One region of the Undibacterium sp. YM2 genome, then DNA from elsewhere that is predicted to be linked to it. Evidence: predicted binding sites of a transcription regulator. Region 1 holds the regulator's gene; the other holds the start of a gene.
The links. Region 1 encodes NrdR, which represses ribonucleotide reductase genes. Its sites were predicted from a motif close to CACNANATNTNGTG; they were not measured.
Positions count from the first base shown of each region.

Region 1 (7,836 bases):
AAGCGCGAACGTGAATAAACCTCACCTTTTTTGGGTGCCTGATAACGTTCTATGAGCCAGGAGGGGTAACGCTGCAAACCAGTGACACGCAAATCACCCAGGGTAAATACCGGGCCACTATCGACTTCTACTTGCAGGATGCCGCTATGCTGGTCAGCATCGATTTTTGCCTCACTGGATGTCATGCTGGCTGAAGCATAGGCATCTGAGCGCAGGCTTTCCAACAGCTGGTTTTTGGAATCACTCCAGTCAGCGTCACGGAATGGCTGGCCAACTGCGAGGCCCCAGTCTTCCTGCAGGGCCCGTCGCCTTTTGGTAACGGCCTTGTCGCCCGCATCAATCGCGTCTGCCATGGGGCCCTGCACCTTTACAGACGCGTTTTCTATGATGGTGCGCTGGCCTGCTCCCACAGTCACGTGGATGATTTTATTTGTGGAGGCTGGCGCCAGCGCCTGATCTGGATTATCAAACTGGATTTGCGGTGAGAAATAGCCTTCAGTCGCGAGAATATTGCTGATATCCAGGCGCAACCGTCTGATCAGTGCGGGAGTGATATTCTGCGCTTCAGCATTGCTGGCAAATTCAGGGATATGTTCCCTCAGCAAATCGGCCCAGTGTGATTTGGCAGCAACCAGTTGCAAACGGCCACTGCTGGTGGTGGAAACAGCATCGTTGTCTGTTTCAGGCATTTGCACAGATGGGGCTTCAGGTTGTGCTAACTGCTGCGCTCTCACCAAGCCTGCACCGCATAAACCGGCAGCACAGAACAGTATCAGTAAGGGGCGCAGTCTTATCTGCATCTGCAAAAACTCACTTGGTCGCCAGACCAACGCGATTGATACCCAGTTTTTTTGCTTCTGAAATCACTTGTATGACCTCGTCATAAATCATGCCCTTGTCGGCAGAAACCAGCACAGACAACTCTGGCTTGGCGTCATGATACTCACGCAGTTTTTGCATCAGTTGTTTGCGGTCTTTGGCTTCTTCCTTGCTTTCCTGGCGGTTGTTGCCATTGTTACCGGCTTTGCTATTGATGCTGATGGTGGAAGCGGCATCGGGCCGCAAGGTGATTTCTATGTAATCAGATGGCGGCTGGGTAGATTGCCCGGCAGTAGGCAGGTTGATGACGCTGGGATTGGTCATCGGTGCGCACACCATGAAAATCACCAGCAACACCAGCATCACGTCGATATACGGCACGACGTTGATCTCTGCCTTGAATTTGCGTTTACGTTCGCCACGCAGGGTACTCATGCTATCTCATTCTGCCTTAGCGTGACTGACGCTGGAGAATGTTGGAGAATTCCTCGATAAAGGTTTCAAAGCGTATCGCCAGCCTGTCTATATCGTGAGAATAGCGGTTATAAGCCAGCACGGCAGGTATAGCAGCAAACAAGCCTATCGCAGTGGCAATCAGGGCTTCAGCAATACCTGGGGCGACGGCAGCCAATGTCGCCTGCTGCACATTCGCCAGACCGCGGAAAGAATTCATGATGCCCCAGACCGTTCCAAACAAACCTATGTAAGGCGAGACCGAGCCAACGGACGCGAGAAAGGACAGGTGCGACTCCAGCAAATCCATCTCACGCTGGTAAGACGCACGCATCGCACGGCGTGCGCCATCGAGCATGGCGGTGGCATCCAGCGTGGTTTTATTGGCGGTCTTTACCTTGTGGTATTCGCTCATGCCCGCTTCAAAGATGCGCTCGAGCGCACCGCTAGTGTCGCGGCCAGTACGGCGGCTATTGGTCGCTGCTGCATACAAATCAACCAGATTGCCACCAGACCAGAAATTGCGTTCAAATTCTTCAGTTTGCCCGCGCGCTTTTTTGATGGCAAACATTTTACTGAAGATGTAAGTCCAGCTCGTCAGCGACACGCCTAGCAGCAATGCCATGACCAGTTGCACCAGAATAGAGGCATTCGTGATCAGACTTAAAAATGAAAGGTCTTGGGTAACAGTCATATTGAATCAATTCAAAAACAAAACACCGGGCAATGTTGCCGCCCTAAAATAAAATAATTTCAGCCAGCATCTCTGTCTATCTGTGCCAGCACGTCAGCAGGAATTGCCGCCGGTCTGACTTCAGACTTGCTGACACAAGCAACCTTGATCTTGCCTGAGGCCAGCAAACGCTGCCCACACCAGGCTTCTTGTACAAACTGTACAGACGCCCTGCCCAGCTTTTCGACCACGACGGTGAGTCTTAGTTCATCGTCCAGCCTCGCGGGTGCATGATACTCGACTGCGGTGGCTTTGACGACAAACATCAGACCATGCTCATCTGCCATTTGCTGCTGGTTGACCCCTGCGGCCCTGAGCCACTCGGTACGGGCACGCTCAAAAAACTTCAGGTAATTCGCATAAAAAACGATGCCACCGGCATCAGTGTCTTCATAGTAGACCCTGACCGGCCATACAAATTCTGTTTTCATAGTATAAACTTTACCAGCTATTCAGTGCGTATATTTACTCTTTGTCACTCAAAGGAGCTGTTGCTGCCATCAATTTGGCAGCAGGCAGAGTAAATCAATGTCTCAGCAAAGCCTGAGACCTGATGAAAATCACGCAGTATTGCGCTTGATCACCAGTGGCCCATAGCCCTGGCAAGTAGGCATCATTTCTATGTGATTGATATTCACATGCGCAGGCAAAGTAGCGATCCAGTAGGCTGTTTCAGCGATATCAATGGCTGTCAGCGGTACGGTGCCTTCATAAACTTTGGCTGCGGCATCATCATTGCCACGGAAGCGCACGTTAGAGAATTCAGTACCACCACATAGGCCAGGAGCAATATTGGTCGCACGTACGCCTGTACCAACCAGGTCAGCACGCAAATTGCGGGTGAACTGATCGACAAAAGCCTTGGTCGCGCCATACACGTTGCCACCTGGATAAGGTGTTTCGCCAGCCACAGAACCTATATTGATGACCGTACCGGTACCACGCGCGACCATGTCTGGCAGGATGGCTCTGGTAACGGTGACCAGGCCCTTGGTATTGGTGTCTATCATGGTATCCCATTCATCCTGGGACGCCAGATGTGCAGGCTCTGTACCCAGGGCCAGGCCGGCATTATTGACCAGCACATCGATATTTTTCCATTCTGCTGTCAAACCAGCCAAAGCCTGTTTGATGGAATCTTTGCTGGTCACATCCAGCGTGACTGGCAACAAGGCAGCGCCAAGCTCTGCCTGCAAGGCGTCCAGCCTGTCTGTTCGGCGTGCGGCAGCAATGACTTTATGCCCTTCACGGACAAATTTGCGGGACATTTCTTCACCAAAACCTGAACTTGCACCTGTAATCAAGACGATCATGCTGAATTCCTTCATTTTTTGTGGGTAATTTGCCTAGCTGACGTTTGCAGCTCTGAAGCATACTATTTTAAGTGGTTTTGCCATCCAATATCGGGAAGCTAAAAATTTCAAGGCAATACTTGTGTGAAAATTAATTTTTGCCATACCACTGCTGGCACTTGCCCATTCAAACGCCATCACGTAAAATCCTTGCACCATTTCATCTCACGTGACTGGCGAAGTGGCCATATCTGCCCTGTTAGACGGGCAAGCATCCTGGCCCAAGATGGAGTTCCATCGGGAAGCGTGAGATTTCGGAGTCTATCTGACTCCAGCCGTGCGCCTGGGTAGCCTGATGGTAAAAGCAATGAGGCTGCCCCTATCCGTTTCAGACACCTCATTAACAACAATCATTGTTTATTAACAGGAATAATCAGGAACCGCCATGTTTGCAAAAAATCATACCCTCGCCAACGTAGATCCAGAACTGTTTGCTACGATACAAAAAGAAAATGTCCGTCAACAAGAGCATATCGAGTTGATCGCCTCTGAAAACTATTGTTCCCCTGCCGTCATGGAAGCCCAGGGCTCCCAGTTGACCAACAAATATGCTGAAGGCTATCCAGGCAAGCGCTACTACGGTGGCTGCGAGCATGTGGATGTGGTCGAGCAACTGGCGATTGACCGACTGAAACAATTGTTCAACGCCAATTTCGCCAATGTACAGCCTAATTCTGGTTCACAAGCCAACCAGGGCGTGTTCTTTGCCTTGCTGAACCCAGGCGACACCATCATGGGCATGAGTCTGGCTGAAGGTGGTCACCTGACCCACGGCATGCCTTTGAATATGTCTGGCAAATGGTTCAATGTGGTCTCGTATGGCCTCAATGAGCAAGAAGATATCGACTACGACGCCATGGAAAAACTGGCACGTGAAACCAAGCCTAAACTGATCATCGCTGGTGCTTCTGCATTTGCCCTGCGCATCGACTTTGAGCGCTTCTCCAAGATCGCCAAAGAAATCGGCGCTTACTTCATGGTGGACATGGCCCACTATGCTGGCCTGATCGCTGCGGGTGTCTATCCTAACCCTGTACCTTTCGCTGACGTCGTCACCTCCACCACTCACAAGAGCCTGCGCGGCCCACGTGGCGGTATCATTTTGACGAATGATGAAGCAATCGCCAAGAAGATCAATTCTGCGATTTTCCCTGGTTTGCAAGGTGGCCCGTTGATGCATGTGATCGCTGGTAAGGCAGTTGCTTTCAAAGAAGCACTGACACCAGAGTTCAAGGCTTATCAGGAACAGGTCGTCAAGAACGCTGCTGCGCTGGCAAATACCCTGACTGAACGCGGCCTGCGTATCGTTTCTGGCCGTACAGAATCCCACGTGATGCTGGTGGATTTGCGTCCTAAAAACCTGACAGGTAAAGAAGCCGAAGCCATCCTGGGTTCTGCCCACATGACTTGCAACAAGAACGGTATCCCGAACGATCCGCAAAAACCGATGATCACTTCCGGCATTCGTCTCGGCAGCCCGGCTTTCACAACCCGTGGTTTCAAGGAAGAGCAAGCAGTTAAAGTGGGTAACCTGATTGCTGACGTACTCGATAATCCGCATGATGCAGCGACGATAGAACGCGTGAAAGCTGAAGTCAAACAATTGACAGATGCATTCCCGGTTTATCAAGCGTAATAGATTCATCAAGCTTAAGAGATTCAAGCAAAGCAAGGCTTAAGTATCAGGCAGCACAATAAAAAGCCACTCGCTTGAGTGGCTTTTTTGTATCATCAAATTATAAAATCAATTATAAAAACCATTGGAGCACTATACGTCATGAAATGCCCTTTTTGCCACAACGATGATACCCAGGTCATCGACACCCGTGTTTCAGAAGAAGGCAATGTCATACGCCGCCGCCGCCGCTGTGCCGACTGTGACAAGCGTTTTACCACCTATGAGCGTATAGAACTGGTGATGCCCGTCATCGTCAAGAAAAACGGCAGCCGCACAGAGTATGAAACCGCCAAACTGCGCGCCAGCCTGATGCTGGCATTGCGCAAGCGCCCGGTATCTGCCGAAGCTGTCGAGACAGCCATACAGAGAATAGAAGAAAAATTATTGTCCAGCGGAGAGCGCGAAGTCATGTCCGGCCACCTGGGTGAACTGGTCATGCGCGAATTGAAACGCCTCGACAAAATCGCCTACATCCGCTTCGCTTCTGTCTATAAAAGCTTTGAGGATGTATCCGAATTTGCCGAGGCGATACAAGAGGTCAGGAAGAGCTAAAGCTCCTCCCGGTTTTATTACTTGGTCCAGCAGGTATCTACAGATAAAGTATTGCCCACATTCGATCTTGCACCACTTTCATTGATCGCATAAGTGCCACAGCCATCTGCGGCCATCCTGCCACCAGCCCGCGGTACGGCACGAACGCTAAAAGTAGTCGCAGTTGGTGCTATCGTGAAACTGATGTCATAGTCAATATTACTACCCGTAGCACCTACCGGGCTCACCAGCATAGGCAGGGCAACCGGGGTGTTGTCGCGCATTTTGTCATAACGATCATTCGCAGTCATGAAGCTCTGCATGAATTGCGCATTTTGCGTTAGAACAGAACGCGCGTCCGCACGTCGGCTACGTCTGACATTATCGGTATATGCGGGGACAGAGATTGCCGCCAATATCCCCAAAATAACGACCACAATCAATATCTCTATCAGAGTAAAGCCAGCTTCCGATTTCTTAATTAACACTTGAGCACCTCTATGATTTTAATCAGTACGCAATATCTGTTTCCAGATACGTCTGGTCGGGTTGTAACTTGGAACAATAGCTGTGGCACGTGTTCCATTACCGGATAAACCCGCACCAGACGATTCCGGTTGATAAATAATTGCCGACGGACCATTTTTCAGCAACGTAGATCCAAAGGTCAGACCACCCTGCTTACCAGCAATAATCGCATCTGCAGAAGTCACTTTATTATCTCCAGTCGTATCAAACGTGGGGTAAGGGAAAACATTACCGTTGATGGCATTCAAAATAAATGTTGTTGACTTACCGTCTGAAGAACAAGTATCTACAGCACTGGCTGGAATAATAGTGGTGAACACTATCTCATCAAAGAATATTTGCGGATCTATGGTCAGACGTTCACCTGTACTCAAGTTCAAATCCATATACCAGCCACGTTTACTTGTCCAGTCAACCGTTTCATTACTAACCGCGTAAGCATTGGAACCAGACCAGCTCAAGGTTCGTTTTTGCAGTGCAGACTGACTACCTGAGATGGAGGTTGGAGAACTGACACTAGGTACGCCAGTTTGATCCCACACTCCATACAGAGATTGAACATCGGTATTCAAAGCATCTTCAGTTTCGTAAATTTTACCTGTGCCAAACAGCAGCATCATCCCACCTTTACTATGTGGAATCATATCAGGCTGGACTGTGATTGGCTGTGCGACTCCACCAATTTTTGCCTGAAATAAAGGTGAGCCAGAAAATGCAATCGTAGTGCCTGAACTCTTTACATCAAATTTCCACAAATTACCCAGCAAATCACCAGCAAAGATGGCTTTAATAGTTGCATCAGAGCCAACAATCAATTTTGGCGTAGCCAGTCCATTAGGTGTCGTCGCATTTCCCACACCAGTGTCTATTTTGGTAACCGCGCCGTCGGTAAGGCGAATGATGAACAGCTGCGCGCGCTTTGAAAAACTCTCGTAGCCATTCCCCAGGATAGCGACCCAGTCGCCATTTGGCATACGGCCAATTTGGGGAGTACCAATCGTATATCCCAACTCTGGTTGCGTTGTGGAATTAATTTCCCAAAGAATCTTGTCTGCTCCGAATGCAGGGAGTGTCGGCACAGTAATATCCATGGCGAAAACAGCTCTCCCACCAGCACCAGTCGTACCAACCAAAGCTGTCTTCCAACCATTATCATAGTAGTCGCCTACGTTGGGCGTACCATCGACAAAGAATCTGTGTCCATAAGTTGTACGTGACAACAATGGCAAATTGCTCATAACGGCTTTGGGAACATAAGCAAACTCCTCAACGCCTGTTGTGCCATTAATGGCATGTAACATACCATCGTTCGAACCTATGTACACCATGGGTGTGCGATTATATTTTGTCAGCAAATACCCCCCGTAACTACCTTTGCCAGGCGTGCTGGCTGGCAAATAACTATAGCCACTGTCCTCACCTTCTTTCACGTATTGTGGAGCCGAGTTCACAAAATCACCGAATGGTACTGTGCGTGGGCGAAGACGGTTCAAATCCGGCCCCCAATAATGTAATTGACTATATTCTCTCCAGTGACGGTTGTCGCAGGATAGGTACTAGCCTCAGTATCAAAATAGGGCTTATCTGTAGGAGCTAAATTAGAGTAATTAAAGACTCTACCTTTTATGGCCGGATCAATATAAGTAAATACTCTATTTTGTCTGGTTAAAAAATCAGGGACCGTCGCAGTCCAGCCAGTCCCTGTAATGACGCCGTTATCATCCAATAATCTTTGTACCAAT
Region 1 is NZ_AP018441.1:1,537,950-1,545,785, reverse strand. Features, by position in the region: gene UNDYM_RS06880 (autotransporter assembly complex family protein) at 1-689, opposite strand, end outside; gene UNDYM_RS06875 (ExbD/TolR family protein) at 811-1,254, opposite strand; gene tolQ (protein TolQ) at 1,271-1,966, opposite strand; gene ybgC (tol-pal system-associated acyl-CoA thioesterase) at 2,026-2,436, opposite strand; gene UNDYM_RS06860 (SDR family NAD(P)-dependent oxidoreductase) at 2,566-3,318, opposite strand; ZMP/ZTP riboswitch at 3,517-3,653, shown strand; gene glyA (serine hydroxymethyltransferase) at 3,743-4,993, shown strand; gene nrdR (transcriptional regulator NrdR) at 5,135-5,587, shown strand; gene UNDYM_RS06845 (type IV pilin protein) at 5,605-6,054, opposite strand; gene UNDYM_RS06840 (pilus assembly protein) at 6,073-7,587, opposite strand; gene UNDYM_RS06835 (hypothetical protein) at 7,584-7,836, opposite strand, start outside.

Region 2 (7,836 bases), 630 kb from region 1:
TTGCAGTGCATCGATTCATCGCGCAAGATGTATTGATATTGTTCAGCCGCGCCCATCATTTTATTTTGACGGCCAAGCGCCAGAATTTGCGTGAAGCCGACATAGAAAAACAGGCCTTCCATCAGGCAGGCAAATACGATCACAGACTTGAGCAAAGTCTGGTCTGCCTCGGTGGTGCCGGTCTTGAATTCAGGATTGGTCAGCACGTCAATGAAAGGAATCAGGAACTGATCTTTGTCGCGGATGGAATCGACTTCATTGTAGGCATTGAAGATTTCTGCTTCATCCAGGCCCAGCGATTCAACGATGTATTGATAAGCGTGAGTATGGATAGCTTCTTCAAATGCCTGGCGCAACAGGTACTGGCGGCATTCCGGCGCCGTGATATGGCGGTAGGTGCCGAGCACGATATTGTTGGCAGCCAGAGAATCGGCGGTCACAAAGAAACCAAGGTTACGTTTTACCAAACGGCGCTCATCTTCTGTCAGACCATTTGGGTCTTTCCAGAGTTCAATATCACGTTGCATATTGATCTCTTGTGGCATCCAGTGATTGGCGCAGCCTGCCAGATATTTATCCCAGGCCCATTTATATTTGAAGGGAACCAGTTGATTGACGTCGGTAGTACCGTTGATGATGCGCTTGTCGGCAGCATTCACGCGGCGGGCCACATCTTCTGCAGCGACCGGCACTGGCTTGCTGACCAGCGCAGGGTTGAGGGCAACATCCTGAGTCTGCAGACGAGGCTGCAAATCCTGGCCAGTGACCTGACGTGGTGCCGGAGCTGCCGGCTTGACTTCATCATCCCAAGATAACATTATTTATTTCCTTACTTTTTGTAACAGCTTATTCTTACGGCAGGAAGCAGTCATGCTGCTCCCTGCAAACTTGTATGTCTTATTGGCAGGCTTCACATTCTTCGAAACCGGCATCACCAGGACGCAACATGCAGGCCGGACCATCCGTTTCCTGTGCTGCCGCACCGATGCCAGCAGGTGCTGCAGCATAACCACCACCATTGCCATCCACTGCCACCGCATTCAATGCACCGGTTTTACTGGTGGATTTTTCAGTGTGTGTCGCGCCTATGGTGCGCAGGTAGTAAGTGGTTTTCAAACCACGCAACCATGCCAGTTTGTAGGTCTCGTCCAGTTTTTTGCCGGATGCGCCTGCCATGTAGATGTTCAGGGACTGTGCCTGATCTATCCACTTCTGACGACGCGCAGCCGCCTCGACCAGCCAGGATGGGCTGATTTCGAATGCAGTTGCATACAGAGCACGCAAATCTTCCGGGATGCGGTCGATACGAGCCAGGCTGCCGTCAAAGTATTTCAGGTCAGCGATCATGACTTCATCCCACATGCCGCGCTCTTTCAGATCGCGCACCAGGTGTTCATTGATCTCGGTAAACTCGCCTGACAGGTTCGACTTCACATACAGGTTCTGGTAAGTCGGTTCGATACAGGCAGCCACGCCAATAATGTTAGAAATTGTTGCAGTCGGCGCAATCGCCACGCAATTGGAATTGCGCATGCCAAATTTCTTGATGCGGTCACGCAGTGGGTACCAGTCCATGGTTTCCGAGAAGTCAGCTTCCAGATAACCACCGCGTTCTTCGGCCAGCATCTTCAGGGAATCTTGCGGCAGGATGCCACGGTCCCACAAAGAGCCAGGGTAAGAACTGTAACGGCCACGTTCCTCAGCCAGTTCCGTCGATGCCCAATAAGCGTAATAGCAGACGGCTTCCATGGAAGTATCAGCGAACTGTACGGCATCCATCGATGCGTAAGGGATGCGCATCATGTGCAGACAATCCTGGAAACCCATGATGCCCATACCGACAGGACGGTGACGCAGATTGGAATCGCGCGCCTTCTTCACTGCATAGTAGTTGATGTCGATGACGTTATCCAGCATACGCATCGCTGTACGCACAGTTTTTTGTAATTTAATGTGATCCAGCTTGCCGTCTTTCATGTGGGCAGGCAGGTTGACTGAACCGAGATTACATACCGCGATCTCACTGTCGTTGGTGTTCAGGGTGATTTCTGTACACAGGTTCGAGCTGTGGACCACGCCAACATGCTGTTGTGGCGAGCGGATATTGCAAGGATCTTTAAAGGTGATCCATGGATGACCAGTTTCAAACAGCATGGACAACATCTTGCGCCACAGGTCCAGCGCCGGGATTTTTTTGGACAGCGTCAGTTCGCCCTTGGCTGCTTTTGCTTCATAGGCGACATAAGCCTGTTCGAAAGCCTTACCAAATTTATCATGCAGATCAGGTACATCGGATGGGGAGAACAAAGTCCAGTCGCCTTTTTCCATGACGCGCTTCATGAACAGGTCAGGAATCCAGTTCGAAGTATTCATGTCATGGGTACGGCGGCGGTCGTCGCCGGTGTTTTTGCGCAGGTCGAGGAACTCTTCGATGTCCATGTGCCAGGTTTCCAGGTAGGCGCACACCGCGCCTTTGCGTTTACCGCCCTGGTTAACAGCGACTGCCGTGTCATTGACAACTTTGAGGAAAGGCACAACACCCTGGGATTTGCCATTGGTGCCTTTAATATGCGCGCCGAGCGAGCGTACTGGCGTCCAGTCATTACCGAGGCCACCGGCATATTTTGCCAGCAGGGCGTTTTCCTTGATGGCTTCGTAGATACCATCGAGGTCATCGGCAACCGTGGTCAGGTAGCAGGAAGACAGTTGTGAGCGTTGTGTGCCGGAATTGAACAGGGTAGGTGTCGAGCTCATGAAGTCAAAGCTGGACAGCAGATTGTAAAATTCTATGGCGCGGGTTTCGCGATCAATTTCATTCAGGGACAAGCCCATCGCGACACGCATGTAGAAAGCCTGAGGCATTTCTATGCGGGTACCGCGTACGTGCAGGAAGTAGCGGTCATACAAAGTTTGCAGGCCAATATAACCAAATTGCAGATCACGGTCAGCAACCAGGGCATTTGCCAGTTTTTTCAAGTCGAACTGGCCCAGCTTGGCATCCAGCAAGTCGGCCTCTATACCCTTCTTGATGAACTTGGGAAAGTAATCAAGGTATTCTGCTGCCGCATCCTGTTGCGCCACTTCTTTGCCAAACACTTCTTTACGGACTGTATGCAGGAGCAGACGTGCCGTGACCTGGCTGTAAGCAGGTTCTTTTTCCATCAGCGCACGGGCAGCCAGGATGGCGGATTTATACAATTCTTCTACCGGTACGCCGTCGTACAGGTTCTTCAAAGTCTCGGCCAGGATGGCATCTGGATCAGCCAGCTTGTCGAGGCCCAGGCATGCAGCGGCGATCATCTTGCGCACTTCTGCCACATCCAGCGGGCGGGACTGACCGTCAACGATGACGTGCAATTGCGGTACTGCGGCATCGACATGACCAGGCGCATCATTGACGCGACGGCGTTCTTCCATGCGTTTGGCACGATACAAAACATAAGAGCGGGCAACATCATGCTCGCCTGAGCGCATCAGCGCCAGTTCAACCTGGTCTTGCACATCTTCTATATGGAAAGTGCCACCGGCTGGCTGGCGGCGCAGCAGAGCAGCAACCACGCTGGCTGTCAGTTGTTCTACCAGTTCACGGATTCTGGCGGACTCTGCACCATGCCCACCATTCACAGCCAGAAACGCCTTGGTCATGGCGATGGCGATTTTGGATGGCTCGAAACCAACCACGGAACCATTACGGCGAATGATGCGGTATTCGCTATAACTATTCAGGCTGTTTGCAGCAGGTGTAGCTGCTACATTCAAAACCGATCCCAGTTCTGGCTTGGACGAAGTGGATATTTCAATAGAAGAGTGCATTGATCCTCCGGATGCAGTGTTATTTTTTGCCTGCAAAGCTCAAGGAAAACAAAAGCTTTGCAGGTCATGGGTTAAACAGTCAAATGACTAAGCGACTAAACAAAAAGCAGATAAGGTGCAGCAGAGCTAACAGCCGGACTAAGCGCCATTCGCCAAATCCGGTTTATTTTGTTTACATCAGACACTAATTCAATTGCAAAACGTGAGGGAAATTGAAGCAAGGCAAGAAAACAAACAAATCCTGAAAACCACTACATCTAGTGCGCTAATTTTTATTTGCCCTAATTCTAGTGCCGCCTCAGACGATATGCAACCGCTTTTTATTTAATTAATTGAATTATTTTTTCTGTAAATATGTGTACGAGGTGTTGACTTTCGCAAAGCACAGAAATGCGTTAGTGCCGCTGCGAGCGGGCACTAACATTTAATTTCATGCTAGTGGACTGTAACAGTGGAATCGAAAGTGAAGGACATGCGCCCGGCGCATCAGGGCAAGACGCAAAACACAGCGATAGCGGGGCTATCGCGAGTATTTGCAACGCAGCCATGATCGTCGCGCGCATGACAGGCACTCCGATTTTCACTGTTACAGCTCACTAGTAGCGGAGCCTGGTATTACCTGGCAAATGATTCCCAAAATGGGTGTGGCAATGGAATCAAGAAAGTGAGACTGATGGTGGTCTTGCAGCTATCACGCTACAAGCAGGCAATTGGCCGGACGCATGCGGCCAGAATCGCCATCATCAACAGATGCAACTAAAAGACACAACTAAATAATTTACTCCTGGATCTTCAGTTTCTGTATCTGGTAACGCAGTTGACGGAAACTCACACCCAGCAATTCTGCCGCCTGGGTACGGTTGTTACGGGTCTGCTGCAGGGCACGGCGTATCATTTCGCGCTCTACGCTTTCGAGATAGTCGGGCAGCGAGCAAGGCAAACTTGGAGCAGAGAATACATCCAGCGTGGTAACAGCGGGTAATTCAGGAACAATATCGCTATGATTATTGATAATAGCGGTCGGGACCGGCTGTGCTATAGGCAGTTCAGGCAACTTCCTGGTTCCGCGCAAGGCCAGGTCGCTGACCTCTATGCAGCCATCATTGGCAAAGGCAACTGCGCGCTCCAATATGTTTTCCAGCTCACGCACATTGCCGGGAAAGTCATAACTGATCAAGGCATCAGTTGCCTCTACTGACATATCAACATCATTGCCAGTCAGTTTTTTGAGGATATTGCGCGACAGCTCGACTATATCCTCCAGTCTTTCGCGCAGAGGTGGCAAGTGCAATTCAATGACATTCAGGCGGTAATACAAGTCTTGCCGGAAGCGCCCTTCTTCTACGCAGATTGCCAGGTTCTGGTGGGTCGCACTGATAATGCGCACATCGACTGCCTCTTCAACCGTGGCACCAACCTTGCGCACGCGCCTTTCCTGTATGGCACGCAGTAACTTGACTTGCATGGGCAAAGGCAGGTCGGCTACTTCATCAAGCATCAAGGTGCCGCCGTTGGCAGCCTGGAAAAAGCCTTCCCTGTCATCAGCAGCGCCGGTAAATGCGCCTTTTCTGTAACCAAAGAATTCCGCTTCCATCAAGGTCTCGGGAATTGCCCCGCAATTGACAGCGATAAAAGGTTTATCAGCCCTGGCACTGCTGGTGTGTATTTCGCGCGCCGCCAACTCCTTGCCGCTACCAGATTCGCCAGTAATAATAACCGGTGCCATGCTGCGTGCCAGACGGCTGATCTGCGCCCTGACCTCTTGCATGCCTTGCGACTGGCCTATCATGAAAGAACTGGCGGGGACGTTCAGTTTTTCCGGAGTCGCCAGTTGTACTTTTTGAACCTCATTGGTTTGCAGGGCCGACCTGACGAGCTTGCGCAACTGGTCAAGCGCCACTGGCTTGGATACATAGTCGAAAGCACCGGCCTTCAAGGCAACCACGGCATTGTCGGCACTACCAAAAGCAGTGATCACGGCAATGGGCGTATTTTTATATAGTGCACTCACTTCCTGCACCAGCTCCATACCCGAGCCATCCGGCAGACGCATATCGGTCAATACCAGTGCATAGCTACGCTTGCTCAAATGGGCGCGGGCCAGTGCCAGGGTTTCTGCGCTATCGACATCCAGCCCCATTTTGATCAGGGTAATCTCCAGCAGTTCGCGCAGGTGCGCCTCATCATCCACTACCAGGATGCGGGGACAGGCCGCAGCTTCTATCATACTCATGCACTGTATCCAGAGAAATTAATTACAAAACGCCCACTGGGCTCTGTCTTTCCTGCTTCGGTTTCTTCAACCCGGTATTCATAGTCAAGCAAGGCATGGTTATTCAAACACAACTCCCTAGCCATATACAAGCCCAGACCGGTGCCCATACGTGAAGTAGTGTAAAACGGCTCAAACAAGTGCGACCTCACTTCATACGGAATTGCCGGTCCATCATCTTGTATATGCAACTCTTGCCGGCCACTACTATTAATACAGGCAAACAGTTTGATACTGGCTGTTTGCCCACTGGCGTAGCGTATGGCATTCGACAAAAGATTCAAGACGACTTCGCGCAAATGACTGGGGTCAAAGTTGACGAGGAAGTTTTCGTTTTTCAATACCGCAATAAAATCAGTGGGCAAGTTACGTGTTTCTATAAAATCCCTGACCATTTCTTCAATCTGGTCCATCACCAGATATGGCTCCACATCCGATTGCGCCTTGCGTGAGAGCTTCAGGATATCTTCTATGAGCTGGTTCAGGCGTGCTACATTATCATCAACAATCTTCAGCAAACGTTTTGCCTGCTTGTTTTCCTGCCCGGGGTGCCCGAGGTCTTCATTCAGCAACGAGGCTGCATAAGAAATCGACGACAGGGGATTACGCACTTCATGAGCGATACTTGCGGTGAGGCGTCCCATCGATGCCAACTTCAGTTGCTGCGCCTGATTTTCTATATCTGACACATCCTGCATGAAAATAATCGTGTAGCCGCCATTGCGCTCCCTGAAACCACCTGCATTAACCGCTTTGATGGCAACAAAGCGCAGCTTAAGGTGCGTCACAAAATGTGGGCGTTCACGCTCGACGCGCTCTCTGGTGGCGGTATCGGCTGCTATTTCCCCGAGTTCCGGCTTGGGATCGTCGAGATAACAGCGTATTGATACAAAGGAGATTTCTTCTTCCTTACGACGGTCCGGCAAGCTGGAGCGCCCGTGCATATTATTCAAAACTTCAACAATCGGACGCAAAGCCGGAATACTGCCCAGCTCCACACCTATCATGTCCTTGTTCAGGTTACCGCCCAGCATGCGCGTCGCCGCTGGATTGATCTCAAACATACATCCATCCTGATCCAGAACCAGGATGCCATCCCCCATATCTGCAATCACCAACTGGTTGATGGACTGTTGCATGGCAAGGGCATTGCCGCGCTGTACAGCCAGTTGCTCCTGGTTGATCAGATTGTGTGCCAGCCGGTTGACCACAGACACAACTGCAAAATAGGCAGCCCCAAACAATCCAGCCTGCGACAAGGGGGTACCATCTTCCAGTTGCAAGTAGTGGTAAACACTTTCGCCCAACAAAAACAAAACAACAATGGAAGCAAAAAAGAATGACCAGACCAGGGGACTCAATATGGCGGCACCTGCCAGCGGAAACAAATACAGAATACCCAAACCACTTTTATTCCCTCCGCCAGCCAGGTACATGATGGAGATGATGATGATGTCGAGCAGTATCTGGGTTGTCAGTTGCCACATGAAACGGCGGGGATACACTTGCTTGAGCACCACAAAGCCTATCGCCACCGACAGATAGATCAGGCCTATGTCACGTCCGAACAAGGGCCCACTGGTCCAGATATCTTTACCACTGCGCAAACTCAGCAAGATCAGCAAGCTGGCAGCCACCACGATGCGCGAGGCATTCAGCGTTTGCAGCGAGCGCCAGAACGAGTGCGAAGGTTCGGACGCGTCGTGGAGTGCTTCAGACATTGGCGTCCTGTCGGCTGGCAAGCTCATGCA
Region 2 is NZ_AP018441.1:904,026-911,861, reverse strand. Features, by position in the region: gene UNDYM_RS04175 (ribonucleotide-diphosphate reductase subunit beta) at 1-818, opposite strand, end outside; gene UNDYM_RS04170 (ribonucleoside-diphosphate reductase subunit alpha) at 898-3,813, opposite strand; gene UNDYM_RS04165 (sigma-54 dependent transcriptional regulator) at 4,592-6,046, opposite strand; gene UNDYM_RS04160 (PAS domain-containing sensor histidine kinase) at 6,043-7,806, opposite strand; gene UNDYM_RS04155 (PP0621 family protein) at 7,830-7,836, opposite strand, start outside.
Region 2: the regulator NrdR is predicted to act here: its motif matches at 4,063-4,076, upstream of UNDYM_RS04170 (ribonucleoside-diphosphate reductase subunit alpha).